Regions from separate parts of the Streptomyces sp. NBC_01450 genome, predicted to be linked through region 2. Evidence: riboswitches for the same ligand, from Rfam matches in the RefSeq annotation. Region 2 holds a riboswitch; each other region holds the start of a gene.
What was found. A riboswitch is a leader RNA that binds a small molecule or an ion and turns the genes downstream of it on or off. The one in region 2 is predicted to bind cobalamin.
Positions count from the first base shown of each region.

Region 1: another riboswitch for cobalamin. It lies ahead of OG568_RS43270 (CbtB domain-containing protein); the one in region 2 lies ahead of OG568_RS37435 (cobalamin biosynthesis protein).
Region 3: another riboswitch for cobalamin. It lies ahead of OG568_RS02415 (CbtB domain-containing protein); the one in region 2 lies ahead of OG568_RS37435 (cobalamin biosynthesis protein).

Region 1 covers NZ_CP109480.1:9,703,128-9,713,368, reverse strand. The annotation lists gene OG568_RS43300 (IclR family transcriptional regulator) at 1-509, opposite strand, end outside; gene OG568_RS43295 (SpoIIE family protein phosphatase) at 733-3,162, shown strand; gene OG568_RS43290 (helix-turn-helix transcriptional regulator) at 3,268-4,269, opposite strand; gene OG568_RS43285 (VOC family protein) at 4,421-4,819, shown strand; gene OG568_RS43280 (hypothetical protein) at 4,928-5,863, opposite strand; gene OG568_RS43275 (CbtA family protein) at 6,460-7,212, opposite strand; gene OG568_RS43270 (CbtB domain-containing protein) at 7,236-7,457, opposite strand; cobalamin riboswitch at 7,493-7,641, opposite strand; gene OG568_RS43265 (LacI family DNA-binding transcriptional regulator) at 7,839-8,885, opposite strand; gene OG568_RS43260 (phytanoyl-CoA dioxygenase family protein) at 8,994-10,172, shown strand.
Region 2 covers NZ_CP109480.1:8,425,436-8,435,676, forward strand. The annotation lists gene OG568_RS37420 (putative cobaltochelatase) at 1-1,773, opposite strand, end outside; gene cobN (cobaltochelatase subunit CobN) at 1,770-5,423, opposite strand; gene OG568_RS37430 (cobyric acid synthase) at 5,420-6,952, opposite strand; gene OG568_RS37435 (cobalamin biosynthesis protein) at 6,949-7,905, opposite strand; cobalamin riboswitch at 8,007-8,147, opposite strand; gene OG568_RS37440 (hypothetical protein) at 8,259-8,483, opposite strand; gene OG568_RS37445 (inorganic phosphate transporter) at 8,496-9,749, opposite strand; gene OG568_RS37450 (lysozyme) at 9,962-10,241, opposite strand, start outside.
Region 3 covers NZ_CP109480.1:512,692-522,932, forward strand. The annotation lists gene OG568_RS02390 (Pls/PosA family non-ribosomal peptide synthetase) at 1-1,708, opposite strand, end outside; gene sbnA (2,3-diaminopropionate biosynthesis protein SbnA) at 2,293-3,270, shown strand; gene OG568_RS02400 (ArsR/SmtB family transcription factor) at 3,282-3,596, opposite strand; gene OG568_RS02405 (arsenate reductase ArsC) at 3,716-4,141, shown strand; gene OG568_RS02410 (Ppx/GppA phosphatase family protein) at 4,344-5,294, shown strand; gene OG568_RS02415 (CbtB domain-containing protein) at 5,457-5,678, opposite strand; cobalamin riboswitch at 5,715-5,875, opposite strand; gene OG568_RS02420 (histidine phosphatase family protein) at 5,975-6,562, shown strand; gene OG568_RS02425 (VOC family protein) at 6,612-6,983, opposite strand; gene OG568_RS02430 (LacI family DNA-binding transcriptional regulator) at 7,194-8,213, opposite strand; gene OG568_RS02435 (glycoside hydrolase family 127 protein) at 8,466-10,241, shown strand, end outside.

The DNA of each region.
Region 1 (10,241 bases), 1.3 Mb from region 2:
GGCGTGAGATCCCACAGCGGATGCCGCGACAGATACTCCCGGCGCGACTCGTCGTCCAGCTCCCGCAGCACACACTTGCCCAGCGCCGTCGCGTGCCCCGCGTCCTCGCACCCGACCCACAGATCCACCCGCGGCGCCCGCGGACCGTCGACGATCTCCGTGACCCGTATCTCACCCTCCTCGTAGAAGGTCAGATACGCGGCCGTCGCCAGCTCGTCCCGCAACGCGGCCAGCACGGGACGCACTCGCCCCAGCAACGCCTGTCCACGCCCCGTGCTGTGCAGGGACTGCACCTTGTCCCCCAACACGAACCCGCCGTCGTCCAGTTTCCGCAGGTACCCGTCGTGCACCATCGTCCGCAGCAGGTGATACGCCGTCGCCAGGGGCAGGCCCGTCTCCCGCGCCAGCTGCTTCGCCGGCACACCGTTCTCGTGCGCGCCGACCGCCTCCAGCAGACGAAACGCCCGCTGCACCGACGTGATGAGCGTGGGGCCCTCCTGACCACCCATACGACCAGCCTGCTCCGGACACACCGCACGGGCAAGGCGTGCACCACCCCGGATGTGCGCCACCCCGCACGACCGCGCGCACCGATCCGGCGTACGGTCGGCGCGCCCTGGCTTGAGGGCGCAACGGCGTCGCGGGAGGCTGGAGAAGGACGCCCGTGATGTACGCCTGGCTCCCCAGGCGCCCCTCGGGCCTCCACCGAAGCGAGGACGAGGGTAAGCGCCCATGGACAGCGAGCACGTCGCATCCGCAGGAACGGCGCCGTGGCCGGTACCGGAGGACTCCGCGGCCGTCATCGACGCCCGTGGGGCGGTCGTCGTGTGGAGTGCCGGAGCCAGGCAGCTGCTGGGATACGAAGCCGACGAGATCGTGGGCCGCCCCGCCACCGACCTGCTCGCCGCCGACCTGCCCGCCTCCGCGCGGCGCCATATCGCCGACGGACGCCAGTGGGCCACCGAGGTGGCACTGCGGCACCGGGAGGGGGGCCGTGTCGTGGTGCGGCTGCGGGGAGCGCCGCTGGTGGACGCGGCGCGCAGGAGGCTCTGGCTCGTGACCGGTGCGACGCTGACGAACCCTGCCGGACCGTCCGACCCGAATGCGGCCGCGATGTGGGACTGCACGCTGGCACAGCTCCCGCTGCCGGTGGCCGTCTACGACCGCGAGGCGCGGCTCGTCGCCGCCAACCAGGCCATGACGCAGGTGATGGGCAGGACCGAGGAGGAGATGCGGGGTCTGACTCTGTGGGGTATCGAGCCGAGCTGGCCCTTCGACGAGTACGACCGCCTCCAACGGGAGGTGCTGCGCACCGGCGAGGTGATCTTCCATGAGCAGCACGGCCAGGCTCCGGGCGAGACCCGGGAGCATGCGTGGTCGATGTTCCTGTCGCCGCTGAAGGACGAGACCGGCGCGGTGCAAGGGATGTCGGCGGCCGTGCTCGACACCACCGAGCAGTACTGGGCCCGCCGCCGCCTGGCCGTGCTCAACGACGCCAGCCTCCGTATCGGCAGCGCGCTGGACGTGACCCGGACCGCCGAGGAGCTGGCCGAGGTGGCCGTGACCGGGTTCGCGGACTTCGTCACCGTGGATCTGCTGGAATCCGTGGCGCAGGGTGAGGAGCCCCAGTCGGTACCGCCCGGCGAACCGGTCACGGTCCGCCGCGCCGCGCAGCGATCGGTACTGGAGGGCTGCCCGGAGTCGGTGGTCCCCCCGGGCGGCACATCTGTCTACCCGGCGGATTCACTACCGGTGCTGACGCTGGTCGACGGCCGGGGCACCCGGCATCGGTCGGACGATCCGGCGCTGCGGGCGTGGGTCGAATCCTCCCCGGCCCGCGCCCAGACCGTGGGCAAGTACCTGATCCACTCGGTGATGATGGTCCCGCTGCGGGCCCGGGGAGTGACCCTGGGCATGGTGCACTTCCTGCGGCACCGGACGCCGGAGTCCTTCGGGCAGGACGACCTGCTGCTCGCCGAGGAGATCGTGACCAGGGCGGCGGTGAGCGTGGACAACGCCCGCCGTTACACACGTGAACGCCGCACGGCGCTGGCGCTCCAGCGCAGTCTGCTGCCCGAGCGGTCCCCTGCGCTCACCGCGGTGGAGGTCGCCTACCGCTACCTCCCGGCCAGTTCGGGAGCGGAGGTCGGAGGGGACTGGTTCGACGCGATCCAGCTGTCCGGCGCGCGGGTCGCCCTGGTCGTGGGCGACGTGGTGGGCCATGGCATCCAGGCCTCGGCCACGATGGGGCGCCTGCGGACCGCCGTACGGACTCTCGCGGACGTCGATCTCGCCCCCGACGAGTTGCTCACCCAGCTCGACGACCTCGTCATCAGGCTCGACCGGGAGGAGGGACCCGAGGCGCGCGGGCGGACGGGGGAGACATCGGGAGAGATCGGGGCCACCTGTCTGTACGCGGTGTACGACCCGGCGTCCCGCCGCTGCACCCTGGCCCGCGCCGGGCATCCGCCGCCCGCCCTGGTCACGACGGACGGCACCGTGCGGTTCCTGGACCTGCCCGCGGGACCGCCGCTCGGCCTCGGCGGCCTGCCGTACGAGTCCACGGAGGTGGAGCTCGCCGAGGGCAGCCTGCTCGCCCTCTACACCGACGGCCTGGTCGAGGCCGCCGACCGCGACATCGACGTCGGGCTCGGGCTGCTGCGCCGGGCGCTCGGCAGCCCGGCCGACACCCTGGAGGAGACCTGCGACCAGGTACTGAACACCGTGCTGACCGGCCGTCCCGCCGACGACACCGTCCTGCTCCTGGCCCGTACCTCCGCGCTCGACTCCCAGCAGGTGCGGACCTGGCAGTTGCCGCGGGACCCCGCCGCTGTCGCCGGAGCCCGCAAGGTGGCGGGCGAACAGCTGGCCACCTGGGGGCTGGAGGAAACGGCGTTCGCCACCGAGCTGATCGTCAGCGAGCTGGTCACCAACGCCATCCGGTACGGCGACGCGCCGATCCAGCTACGGCTCATCCGCGACTCCACGCTGATCTGCGAGGTCTCGGACGGCAGTGGCACCGCCCCGCACATGCGCCGAGCCCGCGTCTTCGACGAGGGCGGGCGCGGGTTGCTGCTGGTCGCCCAGGTCTCCGAGCGCTGGGGCAGTCGCCAGACCCCCACCGGCAAGACCATCTGGGCCGAACAGCCGCTGCCCGCGTGACACCGGGACGACCCCGCGCCGGCACCGGCCGTGGTGGTTGTGGCCGGTGTGTCCGTTGTGGCCGGTGTGGTGGCTGTGCCTGTTGTGGCGGGATCACGGCATCGGTCACGCGTCGGGCGGGCGCTGCCGCGCGGAGTTCACGAGCCGGTCGGCGAGCGCGACGACGAGGTCCCGGAGCTCGTCCGGTCGCTCGATCACGAAAGGCCGATCGAGCGACGCGAGCACCGGAGGCAGCCAGTCGAGCCGTTCCACCCGCAGTCGGACGCGCAACCAGCGCTCGGTCTCGCCGTCCGCGCGGCCTGCCTCCGACGGCTCCTCGACGATCGCGACGCTTGCCGGAAGCCGGGCGCGGATCTGCTCGACCGTCCCCTGGATCCGCAGGATCACTTCGTGCCGGTACGGAGCCTCGGCGAATCCCGACAGGACGCGCTGCGCCGGATCGAGCCCCGAGGGCCGCTCGAAGGAGCCGGGCAGGGTCCTCACCTCCGCGACGCGGTCGAGCCGGAACGTCCGGTCCTCACCGGTCTCGGGCTCCACACCCGTCACGTACCAGCGGCCCGAGTGGACGACGAGACCGTACGGGTGCACCGTGCGGGCGCTGCGCCGGCCGTCTCCGGCGGTGTACCTGATCGAGACCGGCCGGCGATGGCGGACCGCGTCGGCGATCGGGAGCAGGACCGCGCTCTCCGGTGCGGCCGTCTCGTCGGGCGCGGTGGTGAAGGCGAGGGAGTCGAGCACCGCGTCGAGCCGTCGGGTGAGGCGCTTGGGCAGGACCCGCCGGATCTTGGCCGTGGCCGTCTCGTTGGCGGTACCCGTGGCCGTCGGCGGTCCGGCTCGGCGACCGGCGATCAGGCCGAGCAGCACGGCGAGCGCTTCGTCGTCGCCGAGCATCAGCGGAGGCATGCGGTGGCCGGGGGCGAGCCGGTACCCGCCGTAGCGGCCGCGCACCGATTCGACGGGCACGTCGAGGTCGATCAGGTGGTCCACATACCGCCGCACGGTGCGTTCGTCGATCTCGAGCCGGTCGGCGAGTTCGGCCGCCGTCCGGATGCCGCCCGACTGCAGGAGCTCCAGCAGGGTGAGCACGCGAGCTGTGGGCCGGGTCATGCTCAGAAGTATCCCCTCGATACCGGGCGGAATCTGTCCGCTATCCCTCCTAGCCTCTTGTTCGGGGAAAGGCCCGGCGCAGCCCAGGGCAACCGAACCCAGCGCATCCGAACCCAGCCAACCGAACCGAACCGACCGGGAGATCATCACCGTGGACTTCTTCTCGATCCGCGTCATCACGGGCGACGTCGCGCGCCTCGTCGACTTCTACGAGCGCGCGACGGGCCTGCGGGCGAGTTGGTCCAACGAGGACTTCGCCGAGCTCAGGACGGCATCCGCCACTCTCGCGATCGCCGGCACCCGTACCGTCCCGCTGTTCGCGCCCGACGCCGCCCGTCCGTCCGACAACCGTTCCGTGATCATCGAATTCCTCGTCGACGACGTGGACGGTGTGTACGAGAACCTGACCGGCTTCGTGGCGGACTTCGTCAACAAGCCCACCACCATGCCGTGGGGCAACCGTTCGCTGCTGTTGCGCGACCCCGACGGCAACCTCGTCAACTTCTTCACTCCGGTCAGCCCGGACGCCATCAAGAAGTTCGCCCGCTGACGACGCGGACGCGGCAGCTCCGCCTCCACGACGGCACGAGCGGTGCCGGCCGCGGAGGCGGAGTCGTCGGGCTGCCTTACGCCACGATGGTGATCCCTCGTGCCGTTGTCATGAGCGGCGTGCGCGGCGGGACGCGTACACCGCCCCGGCGCCGAGGGCGACCACCAGGGCGGCGCCGCCCGCGATGGTGCCGACCGGTGCGCTCGCACCCGTCTCCGCCAGCGGGGGCCCGCTGTCGCTGGGCGACGGTTTGGGGGTGGCCGGCGGCGTCGACTCCAGCGGGGGCACGTCCGGCGTCGTGTGAGGCGGGGTGGAGGGCTTGGGGCTGGTCGGAGGCGGGGTCGTCTCCGACGCGGGAGGCTGTCCGCCCGCGGGGGTCGAGGGCGTCACCGGCGTGGCCGGAGTGCTCGGGGTCGACTCCGACGGTGTCGGGGTGGGCGAGTCCGACGAGCCGGGGGCGCACGGCTGTTCGCCACCGTTCCACGCCGCTATGAGGTGGTAGGGGGTGACGACGTTGTCGGGCTCGTAGGGCAGGGGACCGTGCCCCTCCCCCGTCTTGCCGTCGTAGGTGACGTCATCGCCGTACAGGTCGATCTGGCCGTAGCAGTCCGGCGACTTCACGCTCAGCTTCTGCCAGGTCCGCTTCGCGTCGTCCGCACCGGCGACGTCGTCGGCGGTGAGATAGACCGTGGCCTTGTCGACCAGGCTCTGGTGTCCGGAGACGTACCAGTTCGGCCCCTCGGTGGTGTATTCGGCGAGGGACACGGGGTACTTGCAGCCTTCCCCGACGGTCTGCCCCGGAGCGAGCCGGACCTGGACGCTCCCGGGGACGGTGTCCCAGAGATGGAACCCGCCCTGCGAGGTCCAGTCCGCGCCCACGACGTTTCCGTCGGCGCCGACGATGCGGTACTGGACCGTGGCGGACTCGCACGCCCCGGCGGTCGTGGCACTCGCCGCCCCCGCCCCGAGCACGGGTACGGTGACGGTGGCGAATGTGGTTGCGGCGAGTACAGCCAGAGTTCTGGAGTGTTGCGAACGCGACAAGATGAGCCTCTGTGAAATCGAGAGTGTGGGAGGTGACTTCGCGCGAGTGACCGACGCGGACGGCGACACGGACGACAGAAGTGGATGAACCAGCGGAGGGACCAACGCACGGATCAACGCGAGAAGCAATGGAAGAACCGGCGGAAGAGATGCCGCCCAAACCACTTGTGTCGCTCCGCTCACTTCAGACGCGGCGAAGCGAGCTGGATTCTTCCAACTTTTAACAACTCCCGTCAATCCTTCACCGGTTCACCACTTCCTCCACGGAACACACTCCACGGCGCCCGACGGTTCGGAGACCGAGCGGCATGCCGTTCCGGCCGTGACGCGCGCGTCTCAGCCGCACGTCAGACGCCTCGCCAAGCACGCCGCCCTCCTCGATGCCCGGTCGGGCCATCACCAACGGCTCAGGAGGCCAGGTCCCGGTGACGACGCAGCAGTTCGGCTATCGCGCAGCGCGGGCAGCCGGCATCCGCATCGACGTCCAACTCCGAGTCCGGCTCCAACTCCGGCCCCTTGGCTCCGTCGGCGACACCGGAAAACGCGAGAGGGCCCCCGGAAGGTTCCGTGGGCCCTCACTCGTGTGTCGGGTCATGTCAGTTGGGGACGGCGACCGACCGGCTCGCGGTGGCCGTCACCGGCTTGGGATTCAGCAACCGCTCGGCCAACTCGCCGAAGACCAGGCCGAATCCGCCCCACAGGACGGTCTGGATGGCCAGCGCGGAGAGACGGAACCGCCACAGCAGGGTGGCGGGGAAGTCCTTCGGCACCTCATTGATGACCGGCAGGAAGGCATACGCCAGACCGATCACGACGGCGAAGGCGGCCACCGCGGAGACGGTGGCGTACCAGGTGCCGAGCCTGGGTGCCAGCCGTTTGCCCAGGATGGTGGCGGCGATCGCGAGGAGCACGCTGAGCAGCATCATCAGGAAGTACAGCGTGGTCCGCTTGCCGATGGTGTCGGCGTTGCCGACCGACGGCGGGTTGGCCGGGTACTTCAGGAAGGGCACGACGTACACGGCCAGCAGCGCGCAGCCGGACAGCAGCAGTGCGGTCGCCCGCGGGCCGAACCGGCCGACGCGACCGAGCGCGAAACAGAACGCGAGCGCCGCGATGCCGCCGAAGGCGACGCCGTAGAGCAGGACGCCGGTGGCGAGACCGGCGGTGGACTGCAAGGAGCGGGAGACGACTTCCATCTCGTGCTCGTGGGAGTGCGCTTCCTCGAAGCTGATCGCGCTGTCGACGTTCGGCTCGCCGAGGAAGTAGGCGGCGAGCAGGGCGAGCAGGCCGGCACCGAGGCCGGCGAGCATGCCCCGCACGAGAAGGTTTCTTACCGTTGCGGAGTTCATGACGGTGCTGGGGTTCCCCTCGGTCAGTGGCAGGGGAAACCGAGCAGGTGGCGGGCGTCGTGCACCCACTCGTGGACGTCCTCACCGGAGACGACGGCGGTGGCGCCCTGTTCGGCGCCGACGAAGTACAGCAGGACGAGCATCAGAATGCCGAAGAAGACCGCCCACGGAGCTATCGCCTTGAGCGGCAGCTTGGCGGGAACGACGGGGGTGGTGGCTGTCGGCTGGGCGACGGTCTGCGCCATGGCAGGACCTCCTCGGGAGTTCGCGTCCCATCTCGGTGGTGCACTGGACGACGGCTACGGGTCTGACTCACAAGAGGTCCCAGCGGGTTGGAGCTTCTCGTTCACAGTGGCGCGACCGTGCCGGTTTCCCACCGGCTTCCGTCTTGCCGTCGTCGATATCGCACCGACCGTACCGCGTGTCGGGTACGGGGCCAAGACCGCGCCACGTGGGGTGATCTTCCTCTCGCGCCGGGTGGCCGATCCCGTGTGCACAGCGGGTCGACGGTGACGGAACTCGGCCGGCCGCCAGGACCTGTCCGGCGGAGTCGTCTCCTCCGCGGGAGGCTGTCCGCCCGCGGGGGCCGCGAGCGTCACCGACCGCGCGAAGGCTCGGAGCGGGTTTCAGTCGACGACCGGCACGGACGGAGCACCTGGTGGCATGTTGAACGGCGTGACCACCTGGATCGCCGAGGGCAGCGACGGGCCGTCGTCGGGCAGCGCCTTGTGGGCGCGCATGATGATCTGGCAGGCGCGGCGCATGTCCTGGCGCAGGTCATGGTGGAGGACCGCGGACAGGCGGCCCTCGCGCAGCAGGCGGGTGTTGTCGTGGTCGAGGTCGTGGGCGATGAACACCGCGCACTCCCGCCCGAGTACGTCGAAGGCGCCGAGGGTGGCGAGGTTGCCCCCGCCCGCGGAGTAGACGGCGATGATGTCCTCGTCCCGCTCGAGCGCCTCCAGGACGAGATCGTGCTGGGTGGCGTCCAGGCCGTCGCTGTCGGTGACCTCCACCAGGGATCGCCTGGGGTCGGCGAGGCGCATCGCGCCACGGAAGCCCATCTCGCGTTCCTCCTCGCCTCGAAAGGAGCCCCGGCTGATGGTGGTGAGCACGTTGCCGGGCCGTTTGCCCAGCCACTGTCCGAGGAGGTAGGCGGCGGTGGCGCCGGCCGCGCGGTTGTCGATGCCGACGTACGCCAGGCGCGCGCTGTGGGGCAGGTCGGTCACCAGGGTGACGACGGGGATGCCGGCCGCGGCCAGCCGGGCGACCGCAGCCGCGATCTCCGGTTCGTCGGGGGCCTTGAGGATCACACCCCGCGTACCGCGCTTCGCGATCTTGTCCAGGGTTCCGATCAGTTCGGCGGGAGGGCAAGTCTCGCGGAAGTGGAAGCGCGAGCGCACGAGTGCGGGATGCAGGGAGGGCAGTTCGGCTTCGAGTGCGTCCCGTACCGCGGTGGAGAACCGCTCCGGGGTCTGCATCACGATGTCGATCATGAAGGTGCGGCCCCCGAGCCGGACCTGGCTCTGCTGGCGGTCCAGGTCCTTGATGGCTTCGTGCACCTCCCTGATGGTGCTCTCCGTCACGTTGCCCCGCTGGTTGAGGACGCGGTCGACCGTGGCCGTGCCCAGTCCGGCCTGCCGGGCGATTTCCCTGATCGGGTAGCGGTGTCGCATGACTGACCCCAAAGGCCGTTGATGGATTTTTGATGCACCGATAAGCATTGAATGATGGGTTCGGGTTCTCAAGACTGGCAGAAATGCACGGACTGCGAAAGGACTCGGATGTCTCCCGTAACCGCAGGAGCGCGCACTTGGTTGACCGAGGCGGACTGCGATCTCGACGTGTTCCGCTCACTCGTGGAGCAGCGCACCGACCCCGCCGACCACCCCTCGGCCGAGCGGGTCGAACAGAACGTCCCGCTCTACGACAGCGATCGGCTCCGCTCTCTGGCGAGCTCCCCGGAGGGTCGTCGGAGCGTGCAGGACGAGTTGGTCCGGGCCCTGTCGGACGGGCCCGGCATCGTGGTCCTCAAGGGCGCCTTCCCGGACGCGGCCGTCGTGGACCGGGCATCGGACGCCTTCCGCACGCTGATCGAGGAGGAGCGCGCGAGCGGCACGGCCCGCGGCGACCACTTCGCCAAGCCCGGCGCCAACGACCGCGTCTGGAACGCCTTGGACAAGGTGGCCGTACGGGCGCCCGAGGTGTTCGCCGACTACTACGCCAACGACGTTCTGGAGCTGATCGCCGAGGCCTGGCTGGGTCCCGCCTACCAGGTCACCTCACAGGTCAACGTGGTCAACCCGGGCGGCGCGGCGCAGAACGTCCACCGCGACTACCACCTCGGCTTCCTCTCCCAGGAGCGGGCGGCGGCCTATCCCGCGCACGTCCACCGGCTCTCTCCGGTCCTGACCCTGCAGGGCGCGGTGGCCCACTGCGACATGCCCGTCGAGTCCGGCCCCACCCTCTACCTTCCGCACTCGCAGAAGTTCGAGCCCGGCTATCTCGCCTGGCGACTCCCGCGGTTCGTCGAGTACTTCGACGCCCACCACGTCCAACTCCCCCTGGAAAAGGGCGACGCGGTCTTCTTCAACCCGGCGCTCTTCCACGCCGCCGGGCACAACCGTTCGACCGACATCAGGCGCATGGCCAATCTGTTGCAGATCTCCTCCGCCTTCGGCCGCGCCATGGAGACGGTGGACCGCCAGGCGATGGCGAACGCGCTGTTCCCGGTGCTGCTGAGCCGCAAGTCCGAGGGCGTCTCGGAGGACTGGCTGCGCCGCGTGATCGCGGCCACCGCCGAGGGCTACCCCTTCCCCACCGACCTCGACCTCGACCCGCCGGTGGACGGTCTCGCCCCGCCCTCCCAGGCGGACACCGTCTGGCAGGCCGTCACCGAGGACTGGGACCCCGAGCGGCTGCGCCAGGAACTGCGGGCGGCCGCCAAGCGCCGCCGGAGCTGAAAAGGACACAGCGCTCATGGGACTGCTCGAGGACAGGGTCGTCCTCGTCAACGGCGGCATCCAGGGCGT
Region 2 (10,241 bases):
GCCGTCCGTCACCACGACGACCAACGGCCGTCGCGCCGGATCGCGCAGCCGCTCGACCCGCAGCACGTCGTGCGCGCGCAGCAGCCCCGCCGCGAGCGGCGTCCGCCCGCCCGTGGGCAGCGACTCGAGACGGGCGGCAGCCGCGTCCACGGAGGAGGTGGGCGGCAACGCCACGTCGGCCGAGGATCCCCGGAAGGTCACCAGCCCCACCTTGTCCCGCCGCTGGTACGCGTCGAGCAGCAGCGACAGCACCGCGCCCTTGACGGCACTCATCCGCTGCCGCGCCGCCATCGACCCGGAGGCGTCCACCACGAACAGCACGAGGTTGCCCTCACGCCCCTCCCGGGTGGCCTGGCGCAGATCGTCCCGCCGTACGACGAGACCGCGCCCCGACCGCCCCCGCGCCCGCTGATGCGGCGCCGCCGCCTGCACGGTCGCCGCCAGGTGCAGCTTGGTGAGCGCCCCCCGGGGCCGCCGCGACCCGGTGGTCCGCCCGTGCTCGGTGCGCGCCCGCGAACGCCGCCCGGCCGCGCCCTCGCCGAGCCCCGGCACGCTCAGCACCTTGGTACGAAAGGGTTCGGCGGCCCGTACGGGGGACTGCTCGCCGGCGCCCTGTGCGGCCGGCGCCCGCCCGTCGTCCGAGGGCTCGCCCTGCGCCGGGACGTCACCGGCGGGGGAGTCGCCGTCCGGCCCGTCCTGAGGCGGCTGCCCGCCCCCACCGGGCCCGTCCGGGTCAGGATCGTCGTCACCGCCGCCGTCCTGCTCCCCGAACTCCTCCAGCGTCTCGTCGAGCTTGTCCTCGTCGAGCCCCGGCGCGTCGAAGGGATTGCGTCGCCGCCGGTGCGGCAGCGCGAGCAGCGCCGCCTGCCGTACGTCCTCCGCGAGCACCTCGGTGCGCCCCGCCCACGCGGCGAGCGCGGTCGCGGTCCGTGCCATGACGATGTCGGCCCGCATGCCGTCCACCTCGAAGGCGGCACAGGTCGCCGCGATCTGCCGCAGCGCCGGGTCCCCGAGCCGCACGGACGGCAACAGCTCCCGTGCCGCCACGATCCGGGCCCGTACGGCGGACTCCTCGTCGGCCCAGCGCGCCGCGAAGCCCGTCGGGTCGTCGTCGTAGGCGAGCCTGCGCCGCACGACCTCCACCCGCTGATCGGGCTCCCGGGAGGCGGCCACCTCGACGGTCAGCCCGAACCGGTCGAGCAACTGCGGCCGCAGCTCGCCCTCCTCGGGGTTCATGGTCCCGACGAGCAGGAAACGGGCCGCGTGCCGTACGGAGACGCCTTCGCGCTCGACGTACGAGGCGCCCATGGCGGCGGCGTCCAGCAGCAGGTCGACCAGGTGGTCGTGGAGGAGGTTGACCTCGTCGACGTACAGGATCCCGCGGTGTGCGTCGGCCAGCAGTCCCGGCTCGAAGGCCTTCACGCCCTCCGCGAGCGCCCGCTCGATGTCGAGCGCGCCCACGAGCCGGTCCTCGGACGCGCCGACGGGCAGCTCGACCATGCGGGCCGGCCGGGTCTCGAAGGCGCCCGGCTCGTGCGGCCCGTCGGGACAGGCCGGGTCGGGCGCGGCCGGATCGCACGAGAACCGGCACCCGGCGACGACGTCCACACCCGGCATGAGCGCCGAGAGGGCGCGTACGGCCGTGGACTTGGCCGTGCCCTTCTCACCGCGGACGAGCACACCGCCCACGGCGGGCGACACGGCGTTCAGCAGCAGCGCGAGCCGCAGATCGTCCTGGCCGACCACGGCCGTGAACGGGAACGGGGTACTCACTGGTCGTCGCCCTCCAAGTCGCCTTCGAGCTCCAGATAGGTGGCGCGCAGCCGCTCCAGCGTGTCCGCGTCCGGCTCGGCCCACAGCCCCCGGTCGGCGGCCTCGAGCAGCCGTTCCGTGATGCCGCGCAGCGCCCATGGGTTGGACTTCTTCATGAAGTCCCGGTTCTCCGCGTCGAAGACGTACTCCGCGCTGAGCTTCTCGTACATCCAGTCGTCCACGACCCCGGCCGTGGCGTCGTACCCGAACAGGTAGTCCACGGTCGCCGCCATCTCGAAGGCGCCCTTGTAGCCGTGCCGCCGCATGGCCGCCATCCAGCGCGGGTTGACGACCCGGGCACGGAAGACACGGTGCGTCTCCTCGCCCAGCGTGCGGGTCTTCACCTGGTCCGGTACGGCCGAGTCGCCGACGTACGCCTCAGGGCTCGCGCCCGTCAGGTGCCGCACCATCGCGACCATGCCGCCGTGGTACTGGAAGTAGTCGTCGGCGTCGACGAGGTCGTGCTCGCGGGTGTCCACGTTCTTCGCGGCGACGGCGATCCGCCGGAACGCGATCTCCATGTCCCCCCGCGCCGCCCGCCCGTCGAGCCCGCGCCCGTAGGCGTAGCCGCCCCACACCGCGTACACCTCGGCGAGGTCGGCGTCCGAGCGCCAGTTGCGGGCGTCGATGAGGGGAAGCAGCCCGGCGCCGTACGCGCCCGGCTTGGAGCCGAAGATGCGGGAGGTGGCGCGGCGCCGGTCGCCGTGCTCGGCGGTGTCCTCGTCGGCGTGCGCGCGGACGTAGTTGCGGTCGGCGGGCTCGTCCAGCTCGGCCACCGCGCGCACCGCGTCGTCGATCAGGCCCACGACGTGCGGGAACGCGTCCCGGAAGAAGCCGGAGATACGGACCGTGACGTCGATGCGGGGCCGGCCCAGCTCCTCCAGACCCACCACCTCGAAACCGGTCACGCGGCGCGAGGCGTCGTCCCAGACTGGGCGGCAGCCGAGCAGCGCGAGGATCTCGGCGATGTCGTCGCCCTGGGTACGCATCGCGGACGTGCCCCAGACCGTCAGACCGACGGACTTCGGGTACTCGCCCGTGTCCTGCAGATACCGCTGCACCAGGGAGTCGGCGAGCGCCTGCCCGACCTCCCAACTCAGCCGGGACGGGATGGCCTTGGGGTCGACCGAGTAGAAGTTACGGCCGGTCGGCAGGACGTTCACCAGCCCGCGGGTCGGTGAGCCCGACGGGCCCGCGGGGACGTAACCGCCGTCCAGGGCGCGCAGGATGTGGGTGATCTCATCCGTCGTCCGGGCCAGGCGCGGCACGACCTCACGGCAGGCGAACTCCAGCACCGCGACGGTGTCGGGGAGTTCGACGCCCAGCACCTCCCGTACGAGAGCGGTGCTCTCGGACGTCACCCAGCCGTTCGCCTCCATGCCCTCCGCCATCCGGCGGCACAGCTGCTCCAGCAGGTCGATCGCGTCGGCCCCGGTCCGCGCCGGGCCCTCGACGAGGTCCGTCAGCTCCACCGGCACCTTCACCGGCGCGCCCGGCTCGGCGAGCAGCTCCTTCTCGACCAGGCCGAAGTACTCGGCGAGGCAGGCCCGCAGTCCCGGCAGCGCGTTCGCGGTGCCGCCCCACACCTGGGAGGCGCGCAGCACGGCCAGCACGAGGTTGACGCGCGGCTCGGCCTCCGGGCCGCCGCCGAGGATGTGCAGTCCGTCGCGGATCTGCACGTCCTTGATCTCGCACAGATAGCCGTCGATGTGCATCACGAACTCGTCGAACGCCGCGTCGTCCGGCTGGTCCTCCACATGCAGGTCGTGGTGGAGTTCGGCCGCCTTGACCAGCGTCCAGATCTGCGCGCGGACCGCCGGTGCCTTCGTCGGGTCCAGGTCGGACACCAGCGCGTACTCGTCGAGCAGCTGCTCCAGCTTCGCGAGGTCGCCGTAGGTGTCCGCGCGGGCCATCGGCGGTACGAGGTGGTCGACGACCGTGGCGTGGCCACGGCGCTTGGCCTGGGTGCCCTCGCCGGGGTCGTTGACGATGAAGGGGTAGATGAGCGGGAGCTCGCCGAGGACGGCGTCCGGCGCGCAGCCGCCGCTGAGCCCGAGGCCCTTGCCCGGCAGCCACTCCATCGTGCCGTGCTTGCCCATGTGCACGACGGCGTCCGCGCCGAAGCTGTTTTCGAGCCAGCGGTATGCCGCCATGTAGTGGTGCGACGGCGGCATGTCCGGGTCGTGGTAGATCGCGATCGGGTTCTCACCGAAGCCGCGCGGCGGCTGGATCATCACGACGACGTTCCCGAACTGGAGGGACGCCAGGACGATGTCGTCGCCGTCCACGTACAGGCTGCCCGGCGGCTCGCCCCACGCCTCCAGCATCCCGCCCCGCAGGTCCGGGTCGAGTTTGTCGAACCACGCCCGGTAGTCGGCGAGCGGCACACGCGCGGGGGCGGCGGCGAGCTGCTCCTCGGTGAGCCATTCGACGTCGTGGCCACCGGCGTTGATGAGCCGGTGGATCAACTCGTCGCCGTTGTCGGGGTGCCCTTCGACGGCGTACCCGGCGTCCCGCAGCGCGTCGAGCACCCGTACCGCCGAGGCGGGTGTGTCCAGGCCGACCGCGTTGCCGACCCGGGAGTGCTTGGTCGGGTAGGCGGTGAAGACGAGCGCGAGCTTCTTGTCGGCGTTCGGCTTGTGCTTCAACCGGGCGTGCCGTACGGCGATTCCGGCGACCCGCGCGGCGCGCTCGGGGTCGGCGACGTAGACCGGGACGTCGTCGGGACCCTGCTCCTTGAAGGAGAAGGGGACGGTGATCAGGCGGCCGTCGAACTCGGGGATCGCGACCTGCATCGCCGCGTCCATGGGGGAGAGGGCGGCGTCCGAGGCGTCCCAGGCACTCCTGGACGAGGTCAGGCAGAGTCCTTGCAGCACGGGGACGTTCAGGTCGGCGAGCGCGCCGATGTCCCAGGCCTCCTCGTCGCCGCCCGCGGAGGCCTCCGAGGCGTGCGTGCCGCCCGCCGCGAGCACGGTGGCGACCAGCGTGTCGGCCTTGCCGAGGATCTCGTACAGGCCCGCGTCGGCGCCGCGCAGCGAACCGCAGTACACGGCCAGCGCGTTGGCGCCGCGCGCCTCGATCGCGTCGCACAGCGTGTCCACGAACGCGGTGTTGCCGGACAGCTGGTGGGCCCGGTAGAAGAGCACGCCGACGGTCGGGCGGCCCTCGACGAACGCGCGCTCGCCGTGGACGCCGTACTCCGGCATCTTCCGGGGCTCCTCGAAGCCCTCACCCGTGAGCAGCACGGTGTCGGAGAGGAACCGGGCCAGTTCGGTGAGGTTGTCCGGGCCGCCCTGGACCAGGTAGCGCAGCGCCTCGGCGACGACACCGGCGGGCACCGACGACTCGGCCATCAGTTCGGCGTCGGGCACGGACTCCCCGCCCAGCAGCACGGTGGGGATGCCCGAGGCCTTCAGCTTCCGCAGCCCCTCCTCCCAGGCGCGCTTGCCGCCGAGGAGTCGTACGACGGCGATGTCCGCGCCCTCGACGAGAGAGGGGAGTTCGCCCTCGACGTCCACCCGGGTCGGGTTGCCGATGCGGTACGCGGCGCCGGAGGCACGTGCCGCCAGCAGATCGGTGTCGGCGGTCGACAACAACAACACTGTGCTCATGCGGGCGCTCCCGGTGGAATGAAAGGCAGTCCTTGCGGCGCGCCCGACTCGATGAGCCGCCACAGCGCGTCCGTGTCCGCGTGTTCCTCGATCAGATCGCCGAGCCGGTCCAGCTGCTCCTCGCGCAGCGCGGCGAACGACGTGTCGGCGGCCGGCACGAATCGGCGGCCCGCGGCGGCCGCCACCTCGCGCAGGAAGGCACGCCGGAAGCCGTCCGACTCCAGCGCCCCGTGCCAGTGCGTGCCCCAGACGGCACCGACCCGGCACCCGTCCAGACCGTGTCCGTCGTCATCGGAGATGAACGCGTCACCGCCCATGACTTCGGCGACACCGTGATGGATCTCGTACCCCTCGACGTGCTCGCCGAGGGCCTCCCCGACGGGCCGGGTCAGGGTCTTCTCGCGTGCGAACCGCACGCGGACGGGGAGGAGTCCGAGCCCGTCGACATGACCGGCGCGTGACTCGACCTCGTCCTGGATGTGCTCGCCGAGGATCTGGAAGCCACCGCAGATGCCCAGTACGGGCCGGCCTTCGGCGGCCGTGCGCACGACGGCGTCCGCGAGTCCACGCTCGCGCAGCCACTCCAGCGCCTTCACCGTCCCCCGGGTTCCGGGGACGACGACGAGGTCGGCGTCGGCCAGCTCCTCGGCCCGGTCCACGAACCGCACGACGACACCCGGTTCGGCGGCCAGCGCGTCCACGTCCGTGAAGTTGGACATGAGCGGGATCGCGCAGACGGCGACGCGCAGCACGTCCTCGCCGACGGGGGAGGTCACCCGGGACTCCCGGACCGCTCCCCGCAACGACACCCGCAGCCCGTCCTCCTCGTCGATGCCGAGGCCGTGCTGGAACGGCAGGACGCCGTACGTACGCCGCCCGGTGAGGCCGTGGAGCATGTCGAGTCCCGGCTCCAGCAGGGAGACCTCCCCTCTGAACTTGTTGACGAGGAACCCGGCGACGAACTCCTGGTCCTCGCGCGACAGCAGCGCGACCGTCCCGAAGAACGAGGCGAACACACCCCCGCGGTCGATGTCGCCGACGACGAGCACGGGCAGCCGCGCATTGCGCGCGATCCCCATGTTCACGATGTCGGTCCGCCGCAGATTGATCTCGGCAGGACTGCCGGCCCCCTCACAGATCACCGCGTCATACGTGCCCCGCAACTCGGCGAGGCAGTCCAGCACCGTGGTGAGAAGGGCTTCCTGCCGCCCGCCGTGGTAGCCACGGGCGGTCATCTCGCCCACGGGCTTTCCCATGAGGACGACCTGACTGCTGCGGTCGCTGCCCGGCTTGAGCAGCACGGGGTTCATGAGCGCGCTCGGCTCCACCCGGGCGGCCTGCGCCTGCATGGCCTGCGCGCGCCCTATCTCGGCGCCCTCGCGCGTCACGAACGAGTTCAGGGACATGTTCTGCGCCTTGAAGGGCGCGACCTTGACGCCCTGCCGCACCAGCCACCGGCAGATCCCGGCGGTCACGACGCTCTTGCCGGCGTCGGAGGTGGTCCCGGCGACGAGCAGCCCGCCGCTCATGACGTACGCCCCTTCCTGAGAAGCCTCTGTACGAGCAGCCGCCCGCCGGCACTCACGCCGAGGGCGAGCCAGCCGACGCGCCGTGACAGCCGTACGGCTCGTTCGATGTCGTCGACGTGCACGGCGCGCCCGGCGCCGTTGAGTTCGGGACGGTGCTCGACGCGCCCGCCGTAGGAGAGGGTGCCGCCCAGGCGCACCCCGAGCGCCCCCGCGAACGAGGCCTCCACGGGCCCGGCGTTGGGGCTCGGATGCTTGACGGCATCGACGCGCCAGGCCCTCGCGGCCCCGCGTGGGCTGTCACCCGCGAGGGCGGCGAGCACGGCGGTGAGACGTGCCCCCGGCCATCCGGCGACATCGTCGAGCCGCGCGGAGGCCCACCCGTACCGCCGGTACCTGGGGGACTTGTGACCGACCATGGCGTCAAGGGTGTTGACGGCCCGAAAGCCCACGAGCCCCGGGACTCCGCCCACGGCCCCCCACACCAGGGCGCCCACGACGGCGTCGGAGGTGTTCTCGGCGACGGACTCGACGACGGCGCGTGCGATGCCGTCGGCGTCCAGGGCCTGGGGATCCCGCCCGCACAGATGCGGCAGCCGCTCCCGGGCCGTCTCGATCTCCCCGTCCGCGAGGGCGTCACCGATGGCCCGGGCCTCCCGCCCGAGCGTGGTGCCCCCGACGACGGCCCAGGTGGCGGCGGCCGTCAGCGCGACGGACGCGGCACGTGAGGGGCGTACGGCACGGGACGCGACGGCGGCGAGTCCGGCGGCACCGCCCACACATACGGCGGTGTGCAGGGCGCCCCACCCACGGTGGTCCCGCCACAGCACCCGCTCCACGGCTCCCGCGGCCCGCCCGAACACGGCGACCGGATGCCCCCGGCGGGGATCGCCGAGCAGCAGATCGCCGAGGAGGCCGGCGGCGGCGCCGTACGCGAAGACGCGATCGGCACGCACGGGGTCAGCCGACCGTCAGGTCGGGTGGAACCGTCGCTCGCAGGGCACTTGGGCAGCCGCGCATGGCGTTATGTCCTCACTCAGGGTGTCCACGCCCTGGTTCGACGAGACCGGCGGGGAGAGTTCCTGGCTCCCGGGGAGTTACTTCCCCGGTCACAGTGGCGGGACCGCGCCGGATTCACACCGGCTTCCTCTTCTGTCGCCGTACTTGGCTCCGGCAGTCCACCACGGGTTGGAAGACCCGTCAACTTGCTGTTGACCTGCACGGGGAGAGTGTGCGAAGGCCCACATACAGGTGGGGTGCGGGACGGTGATCCGTCCCGCACCCCACTCGAAGTGGTGCCCGTTTTGGGTTACTTGCCGACGATCAGGAAGATGCCGTACGCCACCGCCGCGGCGCACGCCGCGAAGCAGACGTACGCGCCGGTGACCGCGAGGGTCGCGGAGCCGCCCTGGGCGGACGCGGACTCGCGCTTGGAGAGGCCGACGATGCCGAGGGTGAAGAGGCCGACGAGGCCGACGGTGGTCACGAGGCTGACTCCGAAGACGGAGCCGAGGGCTGCCCAGTCGATGTGCATGCTGTTCTGTCCTTACACCGTGGCCGGGCGGGTGGGCTCCGCGTCCGGGGACGGGATGGTGGTCTTCAGGTCGCCGGACAGGTCGCCGGTGACGGGGCCCGCGGGCGGCGGGGTGACGGCGGCCATCGCGGTGGTGACGACGCCCGCGGGCTCGGCGGCCCCGTAGTCGATGGCATTGACGTTGTCGACGGTGACCGGCTGGCGGCGGGAGAGCTTCCAGATGGTGCCGGCGCCGGCGACGAGCAGCGCCCCGGTGAGGACGATGCCCCACGTGCCCTGCTTGGTCAGGAACTCGGCGGAGGCACCGGCCAGGCCGGCGGCCGGCAGGGTCAGGCCCCAGGCGACGAACATCCGGGTCGCGGTCGACCAGCGGACCACACCGCCCTTGCGGCCGATGCCCGAGCCCATCACCGCGCCGGAACAGACCTGAGTGGTGGAGAGGGAGAAGCCGATGTGCGAGGAGGCCAGGATGGCCGTCGCGGCGCTGGTCTGGGCGGCGAAGCCCTGCGGCGGCGCGAGGTCCGTGAGGCCCTTGCCCATGGTGCGGATGATGCGCCAGCCGCCCAGGTAGGTACCGAGCGCGATGGCCGTACCGGCCGAGACGATGACCCACAGCGGGGGGTTCGAGCCCGGGGCTATGACGCCGCCGGTGACCAGCGCGAGGGTGATGATGCCCATCGTCTTCTGGGCGTCGTTCGTGCCGTGTGCCAGGGAGACCAGGCCGGCGGAGGCGATCTGGCCGGCGCGGTAGCCCTTGGCGGTCGCCTTCTCGTCGGCGCGGTTGCCGATCCGGTACGTCAGCCGGGTGGCCAGCATCGCGGCGAGTCCGGCCACGATGGGCGCGGCGACCGCGGGGATCAGCACCTTGGTGACGACGGTCGAGCCGTTCACCGACGACCAGCCGGCCGACATGACCGCGGCGCCGATCAGGCCGCCGAACAGTGCGTGGGAGGAGCTGGAGGGCAGACCCAGAAGCCAGGTCAGCAGATTCCAGAGGATGGCGCCGACGAGCGCCGCGAAGATCACCTGGACGCGAATGCCCTCTTCGTTGATGATCCCGCCGGAAATCGTCTTGGCGACCTCCACGGAGAGGAACGCGCCGACGAGGTTCAGCACGGCGGACATGGCCACCGCCGTCTTGGGCTTCAGAGCGCCGGTCGAGATGGTCGTCGCCATCGCGTTGGCAGTGTCGTGGAAACCGTTCGTGAAATCGAACACGAGAGCGGTGACGATCACGATTCCGAGGAGGAGCGTGATGTGTTCCATTTACCCAGGCTTCTGTTTGGCGTCAGTGGCAGGTGGACCGTAGGCAACCTGAGTGAACGGAAGATGAACTGGGGCGGGCGTTGGGGTGTATCAAACGGTGGACCGCCCCTCCGCTTGTAAGGGTCAGTGTGCGGGAGGGGCGGCCCGATGGTTTACCAGATGTTCGAACGGAGGCGGAATTTCGGGTTCCGCCGAGGGGTCTTCGAGGGTGCCTAGCCCTTGGCGAACCGCTTGAGCTGGGTCAGGGATCCGTTGAAGAGATTCTGGTCACCCGGGAGCGTGCCGCTGTTGTCGTACTGCCAGAACGTCCACATCGACCAGCCGGCCGGCAACGCGCCCGTGTCCGCGGAGTCGTAGCGGGCGAGCCACAAGGCGTGGTTCGCGGCGAAGGCGCTGCTGCCGCCGGTGCAGGTGTTCCACCAGTGGGTGGTCGTGTAGATGACCGGACGGCGGCCGGTCTCCTGTTCGAGTTCGTCGCTGAACGCCTGGATC
Region 3 (10,241 bases), 7.9 Mb from region 2:
CGATCGACGTGCGCGACACGCGGAAGGACGTGCTGGAGAAGTCGGCGTTCATGATGGACAGTCCGTCGGCGATCATGGTGCCGGTGCCGACCGAACTCAGGTACGGGTTCTCCTGCTGCACCTCGGTGCCGAAGTTCGACCCGGTCTGCTCGACGCCGGACAGGTCGTATCCGAGGTAGCGCAGGTAGTGGACGATGCCGGAACTGTCGCCGAAGAGCGTGTTCAAGGACTTCCTGTTGGTCATCACCGCGATCGCCCGCTGGATGCCGTAGTGGAAGCCGTACAGCGGATAGACCTTGCCGGGTTCGATCGCCCGGCTCAGGAGGCGCGGCACGGTGCCTACCACGAGGAGGCCGGCGAGCAGTGAGCCGAAGAGGACGAGCACGGCGGCGATCAGGGCATCGACATAGAAGGCCGGGCTGGTCATCGGCTGGGGGTTCAGGACCGTCTGAAGCTGCGGAAGTCCGGCGATCAGGGCACTCACGCCGCCCAGCGCCAGCGGCAGGTACACCGCCATCAGGCTCAGCAGCTGCACGACGCCGTACGCGGTCCTCTTGGCGGTGGGGCAGTCGGCGGGGCCGACCGTCCGGTAGTCCACCTCGGTCGGCTGCGCCGGCGAGCCGTGCCAGCGTTCGCCGGCGGGTACCGCTTGGCCGGTGTGCAGGGAGGAGGCGTGGCCCAGCTGGGCGCCGTCGCCCATCGCGGTCTCGATGTCGAGGACCGTGTGCTCGCTGACCAGCACATCGCTGCCGAGGGTGACCGGGCCGGTCTGGATCACGCCGGCGTGGGCGCGGTAGCAGGACAGCAGCACGTCCTTACGGATGATCGTACCGTCACCGATGGTGAGCAGGTCGGTGCAGACCGGGATCGTGTGGGAGAGGATCGTGACGCCCTTGCCGATCCGTGCGCCGAGCGCCCTGAGGTAGAGGACGTAGAGCGGTGAACCGGCGAACAGCCGCACGGGGCTGGTGCGGATCAGGGTCTTGACGACCCAGAAACGCAGATAGGCCATGCCCCACAGGGGGAACTCCCCGGACCGCCAACGGCCGACGAGCGTCCACTTCGCCACGACCGGCAAGGCACACAGGCCGAGGAAGCCCGCGCCGGCGAGCAGGACGGACCGCAGATAGAGGTCGGACAGACCCGATCCCGTGGAGATCCACCGGTGGCCTTCCTCGGCGGCCAGGGCGACGAGGAAGGAATAGCCCAGGAAGATCAGGAACTGGAGCGTTCCGCAGACGAGGTAGCGCCGTGTACGAGCAGCCGCCGGCGTCTGCGCCCGCATCGTCTCCTCGGCCGATGTCTGTACGTCGGTCGGTGTCTGCGCCGGTGCCGACGCCGGCGCCTCCGCGGACGGGGACGGGACGGGGGCAGGGGTTGGGGCTGGGACTGGGGCAGGCAAGGCATCGGCGAGCGCGGCGGACAGGCTCCGGATGGTGGGGTACCGGTAGATGTCCTTCATCGACACCGTCGGCAGGTCCCCCTGCTTCCTGACCCGCGCGCAGAACTGGGCCATCACCAAGGAATCGGCGCCCAGGTCGTTGAAGAAGTGGCTGTCGGCCGGCACCTGCTCGACGCGCACGACGCCGGCCAGCACCTCGGCCAGACGCCTCTCGGTGTCCGTCCCCGGGTCGGTGTCCCCGCCGTCCTGGAGGGTCGAGATGTCAGCCGGATCGGCCGTCAAGACCTCCACGGATTTCTCTAGCACGTGAGCTCCTCGATGACGTTTCGTTCAGCGGCGGTAGGTGCGGACGGATTCGTGGTGTCCGCCTCTCCAGTAGGCCCGGCCGGGGAGTTCCTGTCCTGCCCCTGAATTTCGGGGCTTGACGCAGCACACCGGCCTTGATAGCCCGCCCATTTTGCCGGTCATCGCCCTGCGATCCCTTGCTTTCCGTGCGCGTCGCCCGACTTACGACCGCATCTCACAGGCGCCCGTTCGATCCGAGGGGAAAACACCCGGGAATTGCGCTGAACGTCGCCGCCTCGTCCAGCGGTGTCCGGGTGGGGAGCGGATACCTGAGTGGGGCAGGCCATGAGGGCCGGCAGCCCCCTTGCTCCAGCCCGGGTAGGGCCCGCCCATGCGCGCTGTTTCACCCCTGGAACGGCCACTTATGCGCGAAGAGAGCGCATGTCAAGCCCCGAATTTCGGTGGCATGACAAGGCTGCCCGGATTCGGGCGTACTGGAGAAGTTCCGGCGAGTCGCAACTCGCCACACCGAATTCCTCCCGGGCCGCACCCAGACGGATCAACGGCCGGAAGGCAGTCCCCTCACCACAGTCAAGGAGCCGACCATGCCCGTCATATCCGTTCCCCAGGACTTCAACGAGGACGACCTCTTCGTCGACCTTGAGGGAATCTTCGGGCAATCACTGTTCCTCAAGTGCGAGGGCTTCAATTTCGCCGGATCGATCAAACTCAAGGCCGCCACCGAAATGGTCGAAGCCGCCGAACGCGACGGCCTGCTGACGCCGGACTCGGTTCTGGTCGAGTCGTCCTCGGGCAACCTGGGCGTGGCCCTGAGCATGATCGCGGCCGCCAAGGGCTACCGGTTCCTGTGTGTGACCGACTCCCGCTGCAACCTGGCGACCAGGCTGATGATGGAATCCCTGGGAAGCCAGGTCCACCTCATCACCGAGCCCGACCCCGTCAGCGGCTTCCTCGGCGCACGCATCGACCACGTGCGCGCGCTGTGTGCCTCCGACGACCGCTATGTGTGGCTCAACCAGTACACCAACCCCGGCAACAGCATGGCCCACTACCGCAGGACCGCGCCGGCCATCGCCCGGCAGTTCCCGGAACTGGATGTGCTGTTCGTCGGGGCCGGCACCACCGGAACCCTGATGGGCTGCGCGCGCTACTTCCGCGAGTGGCACCGCCCGGTGCGCATCGTGGCCGTCGACAGCGTGGGATCGGTGACGTTCGGGGGCGCCGCCGGCCGGCGGATGATTCCCGGCCTGGGCGCGAGCAGGCGGCCGCCGCTCCTGGACGAGTCCTATGTGGACGACGTGGTGCGCGTGGCGGAGACCGACACCATCCGGACCTGCCATCGGCTGGCCAGGCGCGGGTTCCTGTTCGGGGGGTCCACCGGCACCGTGGTCAGCGGCGCGATGGACTGGCTTGGCCGGGAAAAGGGACGGGGGTTGACCGCGGTGGCCATCGCCCCGGATCTGGGTGAGCGGTATCTGGAGACCATCTACCAGACCAACTGGGTGCAGGACCTGTACAGCGAGGACCTCCTCGACTCCCAGACACTGACCAGCGCACCCTAACTCTCCGGCGGTCAGGGGCAGGACCGCTTGGTGTTGTTCTCGACGGTGGTACGCGCGGCTTCGGCGAGGTCGGTGAACTGACCGGCGAGGGAGGCAAGGGCCTCGGGCTTGAGCCGGTAGTAGACGAACCGGCCGCACGGCTCCGTCTCCACGATCCCGGACTCCCGCAGCACCTTCAGGTGGTTGGAGAGATTGGTCTGCTTGGCGCCCGTCTCCTCGATCAGGTGCGTGGTGCAGAGCGTCTCCCGGGCGAGAAGGGTCACGATCCGGAGCCTGAGCGGGTCGGCCAGGACCCGTATCAGATCAGCATCGGCTGACGTCAGCATGGACTGATACTGTCACATCACTCGAGGCTGATACGAGTTCCGGCCCGCGCCGACCAGGGTTCGCACCCTTCCGGCCGGCACTCACCCCCGTACGGCTGTTGACCGCGAAAGAAGTACCGATGTCTGCCACTCCGCTCGCCTCCGTGCTGTTCGTCTGTGTGCACAACGCCGGGCGTTCACAGATGGCCGCGGGCTTCCTTTCGCAGCTCGCGGGCGACCGGATCGAGGTCCGCTCGGCCGGCTCGATCCCGGGCGAGCAGGTCAACCCGGCCGCGGTCGAGGCCATGCTGGAGGTCGGCGTCGACATCGCCGCCCAGAAGCCGAAGATCCTCACCACCGAGGCCGTCCAGGCGTCCGACTATGTGATCACCATGGGCTGCGGCGACGCCTGTCCCGTCTTCCCTGGCAAGAAGTACCTCGACTGGGCCCTGGAGGACCCGGCAGGCAAGGGTGTGGAGTCCGTGCGCCCCATCCGGGACGAGATCAAGGCCCGCATCGAGGTCCTTGTCAGCGAGATCGATGCCACGCAGGGGCCGGGGGCGTGAGGTCGCTCTTCCTGCGCCCGGGTTCGAAATCGGCTGTGGCCCAGCCTTGTCCGGGCGGCACGTAGTGTTCACGGTTGGTGAGGGGACGCGCACGCAGTGGACCGGAAGTCCCGTCGCATCGGTGGCGGGGCCGTCGGAGCATGGGGAGACGATTTCGATCGGGTCCGGCATGGAGGAAACAGAGACCAGGGGAGGCGGTTGGATGCGGCAGGCCGGTGTACTTGACGTCGGGTGCCACAGCGCTCTGCTCACGGTGGTGCGGTCGCGGCCGGGCACGGTGATGGAGCCGGTGTTCTCCCACAAGGTGCGTCTGCGACTGCACGAGACGCTCGACCGGAAGGGTCGACTCGACGAGGCCGGGGTGGAGAGCGTCGAGCGCGCCGTGGCCCAGGCGGTCGCCTCCGACCCTCGACTGCGCGAAACCGACATGTTCGCTTTCGCCACCTCCGTCATCCGGGACGCACCCAACCGCGACGAGGTCATCCGGCGTGTGGCCAGGCGAACGGGTACCCGACTGAGCGTGCTGGACGGCGAAGAAGAAGCGCGGCTCGCCTATGTGGCGGCCCGCCAGTGGGCGGGCCCGACGGCCGGGCGCCTGCTGGTCCTCGACGTCGGCGGCGGCACCGTGGAGATCGCCTCGGGTACCGGAGACCAGCCGCACAGCGTCCACTCCCTGCCCCTGGGCGCCCGCAGAATCACCCGTGACTGGCTGCCCGGCGGCATCGCCCCGTCGAAACAGGGGCTCAACGAGATCCGTCGGTATCTGCGTCGAAAGCTGGAAGCCGTCCCCGACCTGCCTCGGGCGGAACCGGGGACACGCGTGCTGGCCTGCTCCAAGACGTTCGAGCAGCTCGCCCGGCTCGCCGCCGCCAGAGGCAAGGCACACCGCTCGCAACGGAAGCTGGGCCTGGCCCAGTTGCGTGCGTGCGTCCCGGTACTGGCGGCCGCGAATCCGGTCCGCCGCGCCAAGCTCCCTGGCATCTCCCGGCACCGTGCCGAACAGTCCCTGGCCGGAGCCCTGGTGGCCGAGGCCCTCATGGAGGCCTGCGAGGCCAAGGCGGTCGAGGTCTGCCCTTGGTCCACTCGTGAAGGCCTGCTGCTCGAGCACCTCGCCGCCCTCCACGACACGCCCGATCACCCGCGCTCGGCATGAGCAGCGCGGCCGACCGTGCGGGTTTCCCTCACAAGAGGGGACAGACGCAACGGCCCCGATCACCATGGCGATCGGGGCCGTAGTCGTGTCGGGGCCGCCGACGGACGGCAGCTTGGGGGGCTAACGGGCTGGCGGGTGCTTCAGGACGTTTCCTCGTCGCCGTCAGTGGCAGGGAAAGCCGAGCAGGTGGCGGGCGTCGTGGACCCACTCGTGGACGTTCTCGCCGGACACGAGGGAGGTGGCGCCCTGCTCGGCGCCGACGAAGTAGAGCAGGACCAGCATCAGGATGCCGAAGAAGACCGCCCAGGGGACGATCGCGGCGATCGGCAGCTTGGCCGGTACGGCGGTGGGGGTGGTGGCCGGCTGAACAGCGGACTGTGCCAAGGCAGAACCTCCTGGGGAACTCGCGTCCCGTCTCGGTGGTGCACAGGACGACTGGCGCGGGTCTGACTTGCCCGGTTCTCAGGCCGCCAAGAGGAGGCATGGGCACTCGGTTTACAGTGGCGCGACCGTGCCGGAATCTCACCGGCTTCCGCCGACCGTCGTCGATGTCGACGAGAACGTACCGCGAAGCGGAGGCGCGGCCAAGGGCGCACAAGGTGGCGGGGAATGCGCCCTATGCTCTGCGCGGGCTGCGAACTCCCCGGACGGACAGGGAAGTCGGACATGAGAGTGGGCGAATGACCAGCCGATTGATGATGATCTCACCCGCGATCAGTGCGGCGCTGCGGGAGGCACGCTTCGACGACGGAAGCCCGCTCGACGCGACCGGCACCGCGCGTGCGCGATCGGCCGCCGGCTCGCTCAGGGCAGCCGAACGGACACTCGTCTCCCCCACCCCGCGATGCCGGGAGACCGCCTCGGCGTTGGGGTTCGACGACACGGTCGAGACCGCGCCGACGGGACTCGATGTGGGCGGTTGGCGGGGCCGTACGCTGGCCGACGTCAGCGCCGAAGCACCGGACGCCGTCGCGCTCTGGCTGGCCGACCCCACGGCCGCCCCACACGGGGGCGAGTCGGTGCTCCACCTCTGCGAGCGGGTCACGGTCTGGCTGGATGAGGTCGCGCAGCTCTCGGGCCGGACCGTCGCCGTGGTCGAGCCGGAAGTCGTACGAGCCGCGGCCGTGCGGGCCCTCGGAGCACCGGAGTCCGCCTTCTGGCGGATCGACGTACCGCCACTGAACGCCGTCGAGTTCAGCGGGCGTGCCGGACGCTGGAACGTGACGTTCGGAAGACCGCTCGGCCACGCCGAAGGCACCACTCACTGAGCAGGCGCCGACCGCGGGCATTCCGACGACGGGAATTGTCAGACGGGCCCTAGTTGATGAGGGTCTCCTTCGGGCGGACCACGCAGAACTCGTTCCCCTCCGGATCGGCGAACACGGTCCACGACTCACTGCCGCTCTGCCCTACGTCCGCCCGGCGGGCGCCCAGCGCGAGGATGCGTTCGATCTCGGTCTCCCGGTCCTCGGCGGCGGACGTCAGATCGAGGTGCAGGCGGTTCTTCACGACCTTTCGGTCCGTCACCGGCATGAAGCAGATGCCCACCGGCGCGGTCTCGTCCGGCCCGATCACCACCTCCCGCTCCCGCTCGGACAGAATCCGCCAGCCCAGTACCTCGGCCCAGAACCGGGCCAGGGCAGGCAGGTCGTGCGCGTCGATGACGATGTGATGCAGCGAGACAGGCATACCGGCCAGTGTGCCCTGCGAACGCGTGGCGGTCGTCCCGCTCGCCGGTGCGGACAACGCCGAGCGCGGCAAGGGGGCCGGGCGCCGCGGCCGCGTTGTCGCGGGCCGCCGTGCGAGGGCGGGGCCGCTGCTCCTCGGCCGAGCCTCGCGCCACCTCGACGCCCACGCCATCCGCCCGCCGTGGATGCGCCGATCCCCCTCCCGGAACGCTCAGCTGGACTCGCGGACGATCAGTCGGCAGGGGACGGTGTGCACCCCCGGCGCCGGGTCGGCGTCGATGGCTTCGAGGAGTCGCAGGGCGGCGATCCGGCCGATCTCGGCGAGGTCCATGTCGATCGTGGTGAGGGGCGGCCTGCTGGCCAGGGCCATCGTGTCCCAGTTGTCGTAACCGACGACCGCGATGTCACCGGGCACGTCGACCCCCCGCTCGCGCAGCGCGTCCGCCACGCCCCGGGCGATCTGGTCGTTGCCGCAGAAGAAGGCGTCCGTGTCCGGTGCCGTGCGCAGCACCGCGTCGGCGGCGCGGCGCCCCCATGCCTCGCTCCACTCCCCGTGGTGGACCCGCCCGGTCGCGAGTTCGAGGGAGGCCCGCTCCAGATGCTCCACCGCGTGCCGGGCCCGGTCGCGGGCGGCCGCGTGGTGTACCGGGCCGGTGATGTGCGCGATGCGCGTGCGGCCCGTGGCCAGCAGGTGCTCGACTGCCAGTACGGCCCCGCCCCGGTCGTCGGAGACCACCGAGGTGTCGGCCGGGTCGGAGGACGGCGAGAGCGCGTAGACGATGGGGACGGCCTCGATGCCGTTCAGGGGCGGGCGGGGGTCCGTACGGCGGCCGGTGACGATGATGCCGTCCACACGGCGGTCCATGAGGTTGCGCAAGTGATGCTGTTCCCGGATCGCGTCGCCGCGGGTGTCGCACAGCAGCACGGAGATCTTGCCGGCCCCGAGCGCGTCCTCGGCGCCGAGCAGTACGGGGGTGCTGAAGCGGCCGATGCCGTCGGTCGTCATCAGCCCGACCGTCCAGCTCCGCCCGGTGTGCAGGCTCTGCGCGTGCTGGTTGGGCCGGAACCCGAGTGCGTCCACGGCGTCGAGGACCCGCTGACGGGTTTCGGGGCGCATCCGCCCGCCGCCGTTCAGCGCCTTCGACGCCGTACCCACGCTGACGCCCGCCAGGGCGGCGACGTCGGCGAGCTTCGCCGGGCCGGCGGAGCGGGAATCTGGAGCAGCGGTCACGAGCAAACCTTTTCCTGGATGGCAACGACCCGTCCATCGTCGCAGCCTCCCCGGGGTGAGTACCAGCCACCGGGCAACAGAAAAATCTCTTGCCGTGACCCTTGACCCGACTACCCCTCTGCCCTCTACTTCTCGACAGGAAAAACGGTTGCTCAAACGAGTTCCGAGAACCTCCCGCCTTTCGTGCACGGGGGCCGTCGCGCCCTGCCCCGCATGCCGATCCCCTCCCCGCCACCACCTCCCCGGAGAACCATGCCCCGCACAGACTCCGCCCTGCCCTCCCCCACCGGCCTCTCGGCTTCCCCCGCAGAGGGCGCCGCCCCCGCGGGCCCGGTCCGCCTCGGCCCGGACGCCCAGGCCGTGCTGCGTCCCGCCGCCGCAGAGGTGCGCACCGGCTTCTGGCACGACCGCCGTGAGGTCAACGCGCACACCTCGATCCCGCAGGGCCCCGCCCTGCTGGAGTCCGCGGGAAACCTGCACAACCTGCGTCTGGCGGCGGGCACGGCACAGGGCGAGTTCCAGGGCGTGTACCCCTTCGTCGACACCGACGTCTACAAGTGGCTGGAGGCCGCCGCCTGGCAGCTCGCCCAGAGCGGGCCGTCGGCCGACGGTGAGGACAGCAGCCCCGACCTGCGTGAGCTCGCCGCCGACGTGGATCGGATCATCGCTCTGGTCGCCGGCGCGCAACAGTCCGACGGCTACCTCAACACCTGGTTCCAGGTCCGCCGGAACGGCGAGCGCTACCAGGACCTGCGCTGGGGCCACGAGTTGTACTGCGCGGGCCATCTGATCCAGGCGGCGGTGGCCCATCACCGGGCGACCGGGCGCGATGAACTTCTCGCCGTGGCAAGCCGTTTCGCCGACCACATCGACTCCGTCTTCGGCCTTCCCGGCAGTGGCCGGCCGATCGACGGCATCGACGGCCACCCCGAGGTGGAGACCGCCCTGGTCGAGCTGTACCGGGAGACCGGTGAGCGGCGCTATCTGGATCTCGCCGGCTACTTCGTCGACCGTTACGGCCACGGCCTGCTCGGCGGCGAGGCGTACTGCCAGGACCGCGTGCCGCTGCGCGAGGCGGTCACCGTCGAAGGGCACGCCGTGCGCCAGTTGTATCTGCTGGCGGGCGCGACGGACGTGGCCACCGAGACGGGCGACGCCGAACTGCGCTCCGCCGCCGAGCGGTTGTGGCGGGCGATGACCACGACCAAGACCCATCTGACCGGTGGTCTCGGGGCGCACCACGACAAGGAGGACTTCGGCGACCCGTTCGAGCTGCCCAACGAACGTGCCTACTGCGAGACCTGCGCCGCCATCGCCTCGATCCAGTGGAGCTGGCGCATGGCCCTGCTCACCGGCGAGGCCCGCTACAGCGACCTGATCGAGCGCACTCTCTACAACGGGTTCCTCGCCGGTGTCTCGCTGGACGGCGAGAGCTGGTTGTACGTCAATCCGCTCCAGGTCCGCGACGGCCACACGGATCTGGGTGGCGATCAGTCGGCCCGCCGCACCCGCTGGTTCCGCTGCGCCTGCTGCCCCCCGAACGTGATGCGACTCCTGGCCGGACTCGAGCACTACCTGTCCTCGACCGACGCCGGGGGCCAGGGCCTGCAGATCCACCAGTACGTCAGCGGCCACTACCGGGGTGACCTCGCCGGCACGCCCGTCACCGTGGCCGCCGAGACCGACTACCCCTGGCACGGCGCGGTGTCCCTGACCGTCGAGGAGACCCCGCGGGAGCGGCCCTGGACGCTGTCCCTGCGCGTCCCGCAGTGGTGCCACGAGTACCGCGTCCGGTGCGGCGACCGGACGTACGACCAGAACGACGCCCCCGTCGCCGACGGCTGGCTGCGCCTGGAACGCACCTGGGCACCGGGCGACCGGGTCGTCCTCGAACTCGGCCTGGAGCCCCGCCTCACCGCGGCCGACCCCCGGGTCGACGCGGTCCGCGGCTGTGTGGCGATCGAGCGGGGCCCGCTCGTGTACTGCCTGGAGCAGGTGGACCACCCCGGGGGCGGTCTGGACGACGTC